Regions from separate parts of the Shinella sp. GW821-FHT11G07 genome, predicted to be linked through region 3. Evidence: predicted binding sites of a transcription regulator. Region 3 holds the regulator's gene; each other region holds the start of a gene.
What was found. The regulator HrcA, encoded in region 3, represses chaperone genes, less so after heat shock. The targets are predictions, from matches to a motif close to GTTAGCACTCNCNNNNNGNGAGTGCTAAC.

Region 1 (4,111 bases), on a different contig from region 3:
AGCTCGACCGCAGCTTCATGAGCGAAGTCGAGGCGAGCCCCGAGGCAAAGGCCATCATCCGTGCCATCCTGGCGCTCGGCCAGTCGCTGCGTGTGCCGGTGCTTGCCGAAGGTGTGGAGACGAGCAGCCAGCTCGCCATCCTTCTGGACGAAGGCTGCGACGAGGCGCAGGGCTATTTCCTCGGGCGCCCGGTGCCCATCGAGCGGATCCGGGTCGACGTGGAGACAAGCGAAGCCGCTTGAGCGGGCTTACTGGCGCTTGAAGCGGCGGCCGGCGAGGTCGATCTGGAAGCGGGGAAAGATGAAGACGCCGATGATCGTGCCGGCGTACTTCTCCTCGAGACCCGTCGATTCACCGACGCAGAACACCGGTTGGCGCGGCGCGCCGTCGAGGTGGATCGTCGTGGAGAAACAGAAGGACGACGAGGTGGCGGCCGCCTGCTCGAAAAGCTCCAGCACGCGCGTGCGGTCGAGCGGCTCGTAGCAGCGGATAAGATTCAGCAGGCCGCAGGCACGCTGCGGCAGGCCATGCGCCAGCGCGGCCTTGTCACCGAGCGTGAACAGGCCGTTGGAAAGATCGCCGGTCCAGCGCTCTGTCACGCAATACTGCGTCAACAGTTCGTTGTCCGTCTCGTCGAATTCCATCGAGCCCGGCAGAAAGGGCGACGAGAGATCAGTCTTGATTATCTTGAACACCCACGACCTCAGGCAGTTGCTCGAATTTTGCCGAACATGTCCGTCCCTTGAGGCCCGTGACATGCTAAAAAGACAGCGTTGGCTGACAACCCCCGAAGTCGGCCGAACCATTTTTCCATGAACTGAACTATACCCGGATCCTACCGTCGATCGGACCGGGTGTACGCGTAAAGACCGCCGCTGACTTTGTTCAGTCCCCGGCGGGTGCTATCCAATGCTTCGGGAAATCCGGCTTCGCAACAAGCCGACAACACAGTGTCGAATTTTAGCGCCTGAACCCCGAGTGAATCTGAAAAGTTCACTTGGGGCGCCTTTATAATTAGTTTTCTGATGCCAGCAACGGCTTTTTGATAATTATTGCACGATTGGAAAAATTCTTTTCACGGCAACGATACAGCCCAGCCCTGCAGCAAAGCAGAAAGGGCGGCCCGAAGACCGCCCTTTCCGAACTGAACCGGATGGCTCAGATATAAGACCCGAAGGTCTTACATCATGTCCATACCGCCCATGCCGCCCATACCGCCAGGCATGCCGCCAGCGGATTCCTTCTTCGGCAGTTCGGCGATCATGGCTTCCGTCGTGATCAGCAGCGAAGCAACCGAAGCAGCGTTCTGCAGAGCCGTGCGGACAACCTTGACCGGGTCAACGATGCCAAGCGCGATCAGGTCGCCGTATTCGCCGGTCTGGGCGTTGTAGCCGTAGTTGTCTTCGTTCTTGTCGAGGATCTTGCCGACAACGATCGAAGCTTCGTCACCAGCGTTCTCGGCGATCTGGCGAACCAGCGACTGGAGCGCCTTGCGAACGATGTTGATGCCAGCTTCCTGGTCGTCGTTTTCACCCTTGACGGTGATCTTCGTGGAAGAGCGCAGCAGGGCAACGCCGCCGCCCGGTACGATGCCTTCCTGAACAGCAGCGCGCGTCGCGTTGAGGGCGTCGTCGATGCGGTCCTTCTTTTCCTTCACTTCGACTTCCGTCGAACCGCCGACGCGGATGACGGCAACGCCGCCAGCGAGCTTGGCAAGACGTTCCTGCAGCTTCTCGCGGTCGTAGTCGGAGGTGGTTTCTTCGATCTGGGCCTTGATCTGCGCGACGCGGCCTTCGATTTCAGCCTTCTGGCCGGCACCGTCGACGATCGTCGTGTTTTCCTTGGAGATCGAAACCTTCTTCGAACGGCCGAGCATGTCGAGCGTTACGTTTTCGAGCTTGATGCCGAGGTCTTCGGAGATGACCGTGCCGCCCGTCAGGATGGCGATGTCTTCCAGCATGGCCTTGCGGCGGTCGCCGAAGCCAGGAGCCTTGACGGCAGCGATCTTGAGGCCGCCACGCAGCTTGTTGACGACGAGCGTTGCGAGCGCTTCGCCTTCGACGTCTTCAGCGATGATGACCAGCGGCTTGCCGGTCTGAACGACGGCTTCGAGAACCGGCAGCATTGCCTGAAGGTTCGAGAGCTTCTTCTCGTGCAGGAGAATGAAAGCGTCTTCGAGGTCGGCGATCATCTTTTCCGGGTTGGTCACGAAGTAGGGTGACAGGTAGCCGCGGTCGAACTGCATGCCTTCGACGACTTCGAGTTCGGTTTCGGCGGTCTTGGCTTCTTCAACCGTGATGACGCCTTCGTTGCCGACCTTCTGCATGGCTTCAGCAATGTCGAGACCGACCTGCTTGTCGCCGTTTGCGGAGATCGTGCCGACCTGGGCAACTTCTTCCGAGGTGTTGATCTTCTTGGCCTTGGCCTGGAGATCCTTGACGACTTCAGCAACGGCGAGATCGATGCCGCGCTTCAGGTCCATCGGGTTCATGCCGGCGGCAACAGCCTTGTGGCCTTCGCGAACGATAGCCTGGGCAAGAACGGTTGCAGTCGTCGTGCCGTCGCCGGCGATGTCGTTGGTCTTGGAAGCGACTTCGCGAACGAGCTGGGCGCCCATGTTCTCGAACTTGTCTTCCAGTTCGATTTCCTTGGCGACGGAAACGCCGTCCTTGGTGATGCGCGGTGCGCCGAAGGACTTGTCGATAACGACGTTACGACCCTTCGGGCCGAGCGTTACCTTGACTGCGTCTGCGAGAACGTCGACGCCACGCAGCATCTTTTCGCGCGCGGTGCGGCCGAATTTGACTTCTTTGGCTGCCATTGTGTGAACTCCTGAAAGAGGTATCAGCGAATTTCGGAAAGGGATGACCGGCTAAATCAGCCGATGACGCCCATGATGTCGGCTTCCTTCATGATCAGAAGGTCTTCGCCGTCGAGCTTGACTTCGGTGCCCGACCACTTGCCGAACAGAACGCGGTCGCCAGCCTTGACGTCCAGCGGAACAACCTTGCCGGACTCGTCACGAGCGCCGGAACCGACGGCGACGATTTCGCCTTCCTGCGGCTTTTCCTTGGCGGTGTCAGGAATGATGATGCCGCCCTTGGTCTTGGCTTCAGATTCAACGCGACGAACGACGACGCGATCGTGAAGCGGGCGGAAGGTGGTGCTTGCCATTGTCTTATCCCTCGATCGAATGACATTGCGGATCCCGAACTGGATCCGATGGATGAGTGTTAGCACTCACTGTTTAGGAGTGCTAGCGGCCTGGAGATAGGCGGCGAGGCTTTTCGAGTCAAGAAGAGCGACGGGAAATTATTTTGCCGCGAATGGTTACCGCCGCCGCCAGATGGGAGCGAAATCGCACGCCATCAAGTCAGGCTGATGAATTTCCGGCAGTTTCTCCGCCGATGCGGCAAAATTGTGTGGAGAGGCTTGTTTTCTTGGCGTCGCTTTGCAATGTCAGCCGGGCTCGACCTCGACACGGGAATCCCTGATGGCTCACCGCATCCAATCCTTCCGCGATATCACCGCGCACTATGACGTGGTGCTCTGCGACGTCTGGGGCGTCCTGCACAATGGCGTCGAAGCCTTTTCCTATGCCTCGGAGGCACTCGCCGAGGCCCGCGCGGCCGGCCTCACCGTCGTGCTCATCACCAATTCGCCGCGCCCGCATCCGGGCGTGAAAGTGCAGATCCGCGGCCTCGGCGTCACCGATGATTCCTATGATCGCATCGTCACATCGGGCGACGTCACCCGTGCGTTGATCGCGCAGGGCCCGAAGAAAATCTATTTCATCGGCGCGGAAAAGGACTTGGCCCTGCTCGATGGCCTCGGCGTCGAGCTGGTCGGCCTGGAGGAGGCGGGCATCGTCGTTTGCGCCGGCCTTCGCGAAGACGAGAAGGATACCGTCGAGGATTATCGCGCGGAGCTGACCGCACTTGCCGCGAAAAAACTGCCCTTCATCTGCGCCAACCCGGACCTCGTCGTCGAGCGCGGCCACCGCCTCATTCCATGCGCCGGGGCGCTCGCGAAGCTTTACGAAGAGCTCGGCTGCACCAGCCAGATCGCCGGCAAGCCGCATCGGCCGATCTACGAAAAGTCGATTGCGGAG
Region 2 (4,111 bases), on a different contig from region 3:
CACTCTGGCTGCAGGAAGGCCAGCCGGACGGCAAGCCCGACGACCACTGGTATCAGGCCGAACGGGAAATCGACCAGGGTGAAGGCGAGATCGAGGGCGACGATGTCCCGAACCTCGCAGCACTCCGCGAAGCCGCCCGCCAGCATAACGATGTATTCTTGGTAAAGACCGACTTGGAAGATGCCGACCAGCGTGAAGCGACACCGGGCATGCGCGAACAGCCGTAGCGCTTCCGCATTCTGCCGATCTCCAGCTCGATCAAGTATGTGCTCACTGTCCTGGTTGGCATCGAGGAATTCGATAATCTGCTTCTGGGGTTTTTGCGGAAAATCCCGCATGGCGCTCCCAGTGCCCGAAAGTGACAACGTCGTCTCATATGGAGGGCTCCGCTGAAGCGGAGCCCTTTGTAATTGCGGATCAATGGGGTCCGCGAAGGGAGATCGTTAGATCATGCCGCCCATGTCCGGCATGCCGCCACCGGCGGCGTCCTTCTTTGGCAGATCGGCAATCATGGCTTCCGTCGTCACGAGCAGACCAGCAACCGAAGCCGCATTCTGAAGCGCGGTACGAACCACCTTGACCGGATCGACAATGCCCATGGCGATCATGTCGCCATATTCAGAGGTCTGGGCGTTGTAGCCGTAGTTGTCCGTATTGCTTTCGAGAATCCGTCCGACCACGATGGAGCCTTCGTCGCCGGCGTTTTCGGCGATCTGGCGAACCAGCGACGGCAAGGCCTTGCGGATGATGGCGACGCCGGCATTCTGGTCGTCGTTCTCGCCCTTGACGTCGAGGACGATGGAGGCGCGCAGCAGGGCGGTTCCGCCGCCGGGCACGATACCTTCCTCGACAGCAGCACGCGTCGCGTTGAGCGCGTCGTCGATGCGGTCTTTCTTTTCCTTCACTTCGATTTCCGTCGAACCGCCGACCCGGATCACGGCAACGCCGCCGGAAAGCTTGGCAAGACGTTCCTGCAGCTTTTCCTTGTCGTAGTCCGACGTGGTTTCTTCGATCTGTGCCTTGATCTGGGCCACGCGGCCTTCAATCTCGGCCTTGGTGCCGGCGCCATCGACGACGGTGGTGGTTTCCTTGGTGATCGAGACTTTCTTGGCATGGCCGAGCATCTCGAGCGTGACGGTCTCGAGTTTGATGCCGAGGTCTTCGGAGATCACCGTGCCGCCGGTCAGGATCGCGAGATCCTCCAGCAGGGCCTTGCGGCGGTCGCCGAAGCCCGGAGCCTTGACGGCAGCGATCTTGAGGCCGCCGCGCAGCTTGTTGACGACGAGGGTCGCAAGCGCTTCGCCTTCGACATCCTCCGAGATGATCACCAGCGGCTTGCCGGTCTGAACGACTGCTTCCAGGATCGGCAGCATGGCCTGTAGATTGGAAAGCTTCTTTTCGTGCAGCAGCACGTAAGCGTCTTCCAGATCAGCCACCATCTTCTCGGCATTGGTGACGAAATAGGGGCTGAGGTAACCGCGGTCGAACTGCATGCCTTCGACGACTTCGAGCTCTGTCTCGGCGGTCTTGGCTTCCTCGACGGTGATGACGCCTTCGTTACCGACCTTCTGCATCGCGTCGGCGATGTACTGGCCGATTTCCTTCTCGCCATTGGCCGAGATCGTGCCGACCTGGGCGATCTCTTCCGAGGTATTGATCTTCTTGGCCTTGGCGAGCAGGTCCTTGACGACGGCGGTGACCGCAAGGTCGATGCCGCGCTTCAGGTCCATCGGGTTCATGCCGGCAGCGACCGCCTTGCCGCCTTCGCGAACGATGGCCTGGGCAAGAACGGTTGCCGTCGTCGTGCCGTCGCCGGCGATGTCGTTGGTCTTCGAGGCGACTTCGCGAACGAGCTGGGCGCCCATGTTCTCGAACTTGCCTTCCAGTTCGATTTCCTTGGCGACGGTGACGCCGTCCTTGGTGATGCGCGGCGCGCCGTACGACTTGTCGATCACGACGTTACGGCCCTTGGGACCGAGCGTGACTTTCACGGCGTCAGCGAGGATATCGACGCCGCGTAGCAGCTTTTCGCGTGCATCACGGCCGAATTTGATCTGTTTGGCAGACATGGAAAAACTCCCGGGCCGTTGGCCCTCTGGTCTCTATGATAGGAAACGGCAGAAACGCTCGAGATCAGGCGATGACGCCCATGATGTCGGCTTCCTTCATGATCAAAAGGTCCTCGCCGTCGAGCTTGACCTCAGTGCCCGACCACTTGCCGAACAGGATGCGGTCGCCAGCCTTGACGTCCAGCGGGACGACCTTGCCGGACTCGTCACGAGCACCGGAACCGACGGCGACGATTTCGCCCTCCTGCGGTTTTTCCTTGGCGGTGTCAGGAATGATGATACCGCCCTTGGTCTTGGCTTCAGCCTCGATACGGCGCACGACGACGCGGTCGTGCAACGGCCGGAAAACGGTACTTGTCATTTTTTGGGTTCCTCGGCGGGAACGCGGCCCAATGGCCGATCCCGCCAAACACTCTTAGCACTCCCGCGCCGAGAGTGCTAGCGGAGTTTCTTGTTTGGTTGTGCTGGAAAATGGTCGGGGATAGGAAGCCCGTAGGCAATATGCCGGTAGCCAATGGGAGAAGGCGAGAAATATCACGCCTATTCTGACGTATCGCAGCTCGAAGCATTTAACGGGAAAGTTCGCTAATTCTTGCCAACGTCGCGCGCTGCCTTCATATCGGGCCTATGACCCGTGATTCCAAAATTTTCGTCGGCCTTAAATCCACGCGCAAGAAAGCATCTCCGTCTAGCGAGCCTGTCGGCCCAAAATGCCAATGGGATGGTTGCGAAAAGAGAGGCACGCACCGCGCGCCCGTCGGACGAGACGCCGAAGGCCTGTATCTGCTGTTCTGTCTGGAGCATGTGAAGGAATACAACAAGGGCTACAATTTTGCGACAGGCCTTTCTGATGCAGACGTCGCCCGCTACCAGAAAGAGGCGACGACCGGCGCGCGCCCGACCTGGGGGGCGGCGGTCAGCCAGGGATCCGAAGTTCCGATGCCCTTTACCGTCCGCTCTGGTTCTGCAAAGGCATTGAATGCCCGCAAGACCGCGGCCCAGCGCCAGGCACAAAGAGCCGAGCTCCAGAAGCGAAAACTCAAGGTGCTTGAAGCCAAGGCATTTGAGACACTCGGTCTTTCGCCGGATGCGACGCCGGAGGAAATCAAGAGCCGCTACAAGGAAAGACTCAAGATGCACCATCCCGACACCAACCAGGGAAACCGCATTTCCGAGGATGAGCTTCGCGCTTCAATCGAGGCGCATAAGATTCTCAAGTTGAATGGATTTTGCTGAGAGATTCATCTCTACAGCGGTAGCCCTGCGGGCGTTGAAATGACAAGCTGAGCATTGACCGCCTCGGAGGACAAGACGCGTTTGTTCATCTGTCTGCCTTGCAATGCGATGGTTCGCTCCGCGAAGGCGATACTATCGGCTTCGCGGTTGAACAACGCCGATAGCCAGCCGCGGTATGTCGAGTGGTCACAACAACGTATCTCAATCTGTGGAAGGCCTATCCATGACAGCGTCGTCGAACAGTCGGATCAAACCTTGACCGGTTCCAACCTGCCCCCATCGCTTGAACGGCTCGGCTGGTCGGATTTCTTCGCCGCTCAGGTCGAGCCAGCCGAAGCGGATCTCGCGCCCAGGCGCGTCGCCTCGGTTCACCGGGCCCGTATCGACACGATCGATGCCACCGGACCGGTGGGATTTGAGCTGCCAGCTAGCGCCAACACTGCTGATTTTGCGGTGGGCGATTGGGTTCTTGCCGATCCCCTGACAGGCATGTTTGTCCGCCGTCTCGATCGAAAGACCGTGTTCCAGCGGCGCGCGGAAGGCGGACACGGCCAGCAGCTTGCCGCCGCCAACGTGGATACGCTGTTTATCGTGACCTCGTGCAATGCCGATTTCAACCTTGGAAAGCTGGAACGCTACCTGATCATGGCCAACCAGGCGGGAACCAATCCGGTGATCGTGCTGACCAAGGCTGACACCGCCGATGACGCGGGCCTATTCGAACAGCAAGCCAAGGCGCTGCAGCGTGATTTGCCCGTCATTGTCTTGAATGCGCGCTCGGGCGATGCCGTTTCCCTGCTGAAGCC
Region 3 (4,111 bases):
ATGACGAGGCCGGAATCGTCCGAAAGGGAAGGCAGGCCGGAGGCCTTGGCCGAGGCGAGCGCCTTGATCGCCGCATTCTCTTCGAAGGTCGTGCCCGTCTCGTCCGGCTCTTCGAACTTCAACTCGGCGGCCGATTTGGCCGAGAAGCCGAAGGGGCCGATCAGGTCCTCGATCTCGCGGATTTTTCCGGCATTGTGGCTGGCGACGACGATCGTCTTGGTGTCGAGCTTGCGCATAAAAGTCCCTAAGCGATGTTCCAGAGGCTCGGCTCGGCACATTCAAGACTGTTGCCGGCTGGGTCGCGGAAATAGATGGAGCGGGCGCCGTTCGGCCAACAAAAATCCGCTTCGATGGTGATGCCGGCTTCTTCGAGCTTTTTCACCCAGAAATCAAGCTCTGGCCCCGGCACGCGGAAACAGGCATGGCCTGGTCCTGTCGCCCCATGGACCGGCACGGGAAAGGCGTGGGGCGGCGGAACGACGGTCTCCTTGGCATTGAAGATCAGGAGAACGCCGGGACCGCAGCGGAAGAAGACGTGGCGGTTCGCCTGCCGCGTGATCTTTTCAAGGCCGAGAACACCGCCATAGAAGGCTTCCGCCGCGTCGAGGTCGTCCGCATAGAGCGCGGTTTCGAGAATGCCTTCGATCGCGGCGGTCATGGGCGCCTTCCTTAGGCGATGGTCTGCTTCTGCAGGGTGACCAGTTCGGCAATGCCATTGCGGGCAAGCGCCATCAGGCTGGAGAACTCTTCTTCCGTGAACGGCTTGCCTTCGGCCGTGCCCTGGATTTCGACGATGCCGCCCGAGCCGGTCATGACGAAGTTGGCGTCCGTCTCGGCAGCGGAATCCTCGAGATAGTCGAGGTCGATGACCGACTGGCTGGCGAAGATGCCGCAGGAGATCGCGGCGACATGGTCCTTCAGGACCTTCTCGACCTTGATCATGCTGCGCGCTTCCATCCACTTCAGGCAGTCGTGAAGGGCGATGAAGGCGCCGGTGATCGAGGCGGTACGGGTGCCGCCATCGGCCTGGATGACGTCGCAGTCGACGGTGATCTGGCGTTCGCCGAGCGCTTCGAGATCGACGACGGCGCGCAGCGACCGGCCGATGAGGCGCTGGATTTCCTGCGTGCGGCCGCCCTGCTTGCCGGCAGCGGCTTCGCGGCGCATGCGGTCACCCGTGGCGCGCGGCAGCATGCCGTATTCAGCGGTCACCCAGCCCTTGCCGCTGTTGCGCAGCCATGGCGGCGTCTTCTCTTCGAGGCTTGCAGTAACGAGCACATGCGTGTCGCCGAACTTGACGAGACAGGAGCCTTCGGCATGCTTGGAGATGTTGCGCTCGAAGGAAACCTTGCGCATCTGATCGGTTTTTCTGCCGGACGGCCGCATTGCGAACTCCTGTCTCGTGATATCTGGAACGCTGCTTTAGACCAGTTCGCCGGGCGAGGGAATGGCGCGGCGTCACCCCGCGCGATTTCTCGGGATGCTGCGCCGCGAAAATCCGTTTTGCGCTTCCGCCCGAAATCACTATATTCCCTGGAAATAACGAGGTTGCAGCGGAAAGATGGTTTTGAAGTCTCCGGGTCCTGACAGTCAGGCGGCGCTCGACGAGCGTTCGGGCGAAGTCTTTCGCCGCATCGTGGAAAGCTATCTGGAAAGCGGAGAGCCTCTCGGCTCGCGCAACCTGTCGCGTATCCTGCCCATGTCGCTGTCGCCCGCTTCCGTGCGCAACGTGATGAGCGACCTTGAAGAGCTCGGTCTCATCTATTCACCGCATACCAGCGCCGGTCGGCTGCCGACGCAGCTTGGCCTGCGCTTCTTTGTCGATGCCTTCATGCAGGTCGGCAACATTTCGGCGGAAGACCGCGCCTCGATCGAGCGGCATGTGCGCCCGCACGGCCAGAAACATACCGCCGTCGAGACGATGATGAACGAGGCGAGCCAGGCGCTGTCCGGCATGTCGCGCGGCGCTGGCCTCGTCATTACCTCGAAGAACGACGCCATTTTGAAACATGTCGAGTTCATCCGGCTGGAGCCGACCAAAGCGCTTGTCGTGCTGGTCGGCGATCATGATCAGATCGAAAACCGCATCATCGAACTGCCGGCCGGCGTCACCAGCTCGCAGTTGACGGAAGCGGCCAACTTCCTCAACGCCCATCTTGCCGGCAACACGCTGTTTGAAGCGCGCGCCCAGCTGGAGCGCCTGCGCGGCGAAATCAGCGGCGAGCTCGACAAGCTGTCGCAGGATCTGGTCGAGCGCGGGCTTGCGGTCTGGTCCGGCGGCTTCGATGCGGCGAAGCCGACGCGGCTCATCGTGCGCGGCCGGGCAAACCTGCTCGAAGGCCTTGCCGGGGCGGAGGATATCGATCGGCTGCGCATGCTGTTCGACGACCTGGAGCGCAAGGACAGCCTGATCGAGCTCTTGAACCTCGCCGAGACCGGCCCGGGCGTGCGTATCTTCATCGGCTCGGAAAACAAGCTCTTCTCGCTCTCCGGTTCTTCGCTGATCGTGGCGCCCTACCGCGACAGCGACGAGAAGATCGTCGGCGCTGTCGGCGTCATCGGGCCGACCCGGCTCAACTATTCCCGTATCGTGCCCATGGTGGACTATACGGCCCAGCTCATGTCGCGGCTTTCGCGCTGAACTCTGGCAATCCAGCCATCAGCCCTTGATTTTTCGGGTTCAAAGCTCGATATCGGGCCCAACCCTTAAAAGATGCAATTCGGAGTACGTCATGACCGACGACAACAAGAAACATGGACCTGACGAAGGCGCGGAAAACGGCTTTGCAGCAGAAACGTCCGCACCGGACGACGTGGCTGCCGAGGTTGATGCCCCTGCCGAGCCGGATCCGATCGACGTTCTGCGCGCGGAAAACAGCGACCTCAGGGACCGGTATCTCCGCCTCGCCGCGGAAATGGACAACCTGCGTCGCCGCACCGAGCGTGATGTGAAGGACGCCAAGTCCTATTCCGTCGCCGGTTTTGCGCGTGACATGCTGGCCGTGTCCGACAACCTGCGCCGCGCACTGGACGCCATTCCGGCCGATGCCCTGGAAAGCGGCGATGCCGGCCTGAAGGCGCTGGCGGAAGGTGTCGAGATGACCGAGCGTTCCATGCTCGCCGCCCTCGAACGCCACGGCGTGCGCAAGCTTGATCCGGTCGGCGAAAAGTTCGACCCGAACTTCCACCAGGCGATGTTTGAAGTGCCGAACCCGGAAGTCGCCAACAACACGGTCGTGCAGGTCGTGCAGGCCGGCTTCGTCATCGGCGAGCGCGTGCTGCGCCCTGCCATGGTCGGCGTGTCGAAGGGCGGCCCGAAGGCGCCCGCCGGCGAGGCAAGTGCTGCGCAGGCCTGATCCTCGATCGAATGAAAAAGAAAAACCGGCGGTCGCAAAACCGCCGGTTTTTTCATGCGTATACGAAATTGTCAGGCCGCGTTCGACGCCTGCTCCTCGCTGAGGCAGGCGTAGATCGCGCTCTCGCTGTCGGAGGCGCGCAGCTTCGCGACCATCGATGGATCGCGCAGCACGCGGGCGATGCGTGACAGCGCCTTCAAATGGTCCGCACCGGCGCCTTCCGGCGCCAGAAGCAGGAAGACGAGGTCGACCGGCTGGTCGTCCAATGCCTCGAAGTCCACAGGGGTCTCCAGTCTCGCGAAGAGGCCGGTGATCTGTGAAAGCTCCTTCAGCTTGCCGTGCGGGATGGCGATGCCATTGCCCACACCGGTCGAACCGAGCCGTTCGCGCTGAAGAATGACGTCAAAAATCTCGCGTTCCGGAATTCCGGTGAGCTTCGCCGCTTTTGCCGCCAGTTCCTGAAGCATCTGCTTCTTGGAATTGGCCTTCATCGCCGGAATAATCGCACTTTGCTGCAGCAAACCTGCCAATGCCATGCTTTTGTCCTCGTGAGGCGGGTGAAGGGATTGAAGAAACGTGGTGCCGGTTTCCGGCACCACGCTCCCGTCACTCAGCCTTTGATATTGGCTGCGTCGATCCAGCCAATATTGCCGTCGTTGCGTCGGTAGACGATATTGAGCTGCTCCGACCCGGCGCTGCGGAAGAGAAGAACCGGCTCGTCCGTCATGTCGAGCGCCATGACGGCGCTTGCGACG

Region 1: a site for HrcA is predicted at 3,233-3,261, ahead of groES (co-chaperone GroES). Genes of this name have one in related genera too.
Region 2: a site for HrcA is predicted at 2,484-2,512, ahead of groES (co-chaperone GroES). Genes of this name have one in related genera too.

What each region holds. Positions count from the first base shown of each region.
Region 1 is NZ_JBXARJ010000003.1:396,197-400,307, reverse strand. Features, by position in the region: gene AC1RT2_RS08410 (bifunctional diguanylate cyclase/phosphodiesterase) at 1-242, shown strand, start outside; gene AC1RT2_RS08405 (hypothetical protein) at 249-695, opposite strand; gene groL (chaperonin GroEL) at 1,181-2,821, opposite strand; gene groES (co-chaperone GroES) at 2,878-3,174, opposite strand; gene AC1RT2_RS08390 (TIGR01459 family HAD-type hydrolase) at 3,494-4,111, shown strand, end outside.
Region 2 is NZ_JBXARJ010000013.1:63,423-67,533, forward strand. Features, by position in the region: gene AC1RT2_RS23310 (DUF2934 domain-containing protein) at 1-227, shown strand, start outside; gene groL (chaperonin GroEL) at 444-2,069, opposite strand; gene groES (co-chaperone GroES) at 2,134-2,430, opposite strand; gene AC1RT2_RS23325 (J domain-containing protein) at 2,697-3,305, shown strand; gene rsgA (ribosome small subunit-dependent GTPase A) at 3,561-4,111, shown strand, end outside.
Region 3 is NZ_JBXARJ010000006.1:209,014-213,124, reverse strand. Features, by position in the region: gene rdgB (RdgB/HAM1 family non-canonical purine NTP pyrophosphatase) at 1-236, opposite strand, end outside; gene AC1RT2_RS14005 (VOC family protein) at 245-658, opposite strand; gene rph (ribonuclease PH) at 670-1,386, opposite strand; gene hrcA (heat-inducible transcriptional repressor HrcA) at 1,562-2,641, shown strand; gene grpE (nucleotide exchange factor GrpE) at 2,733-3,356, shown strand; gene ptsN (PTS IIA-like nitrogen regulatory protein PtsN) at 3,428-3,892, opposite strand; gene hpf (ribosome hibernation-promoting factor, HPF/YfiA family) at 3,967-4,111, opposite strand, start outside.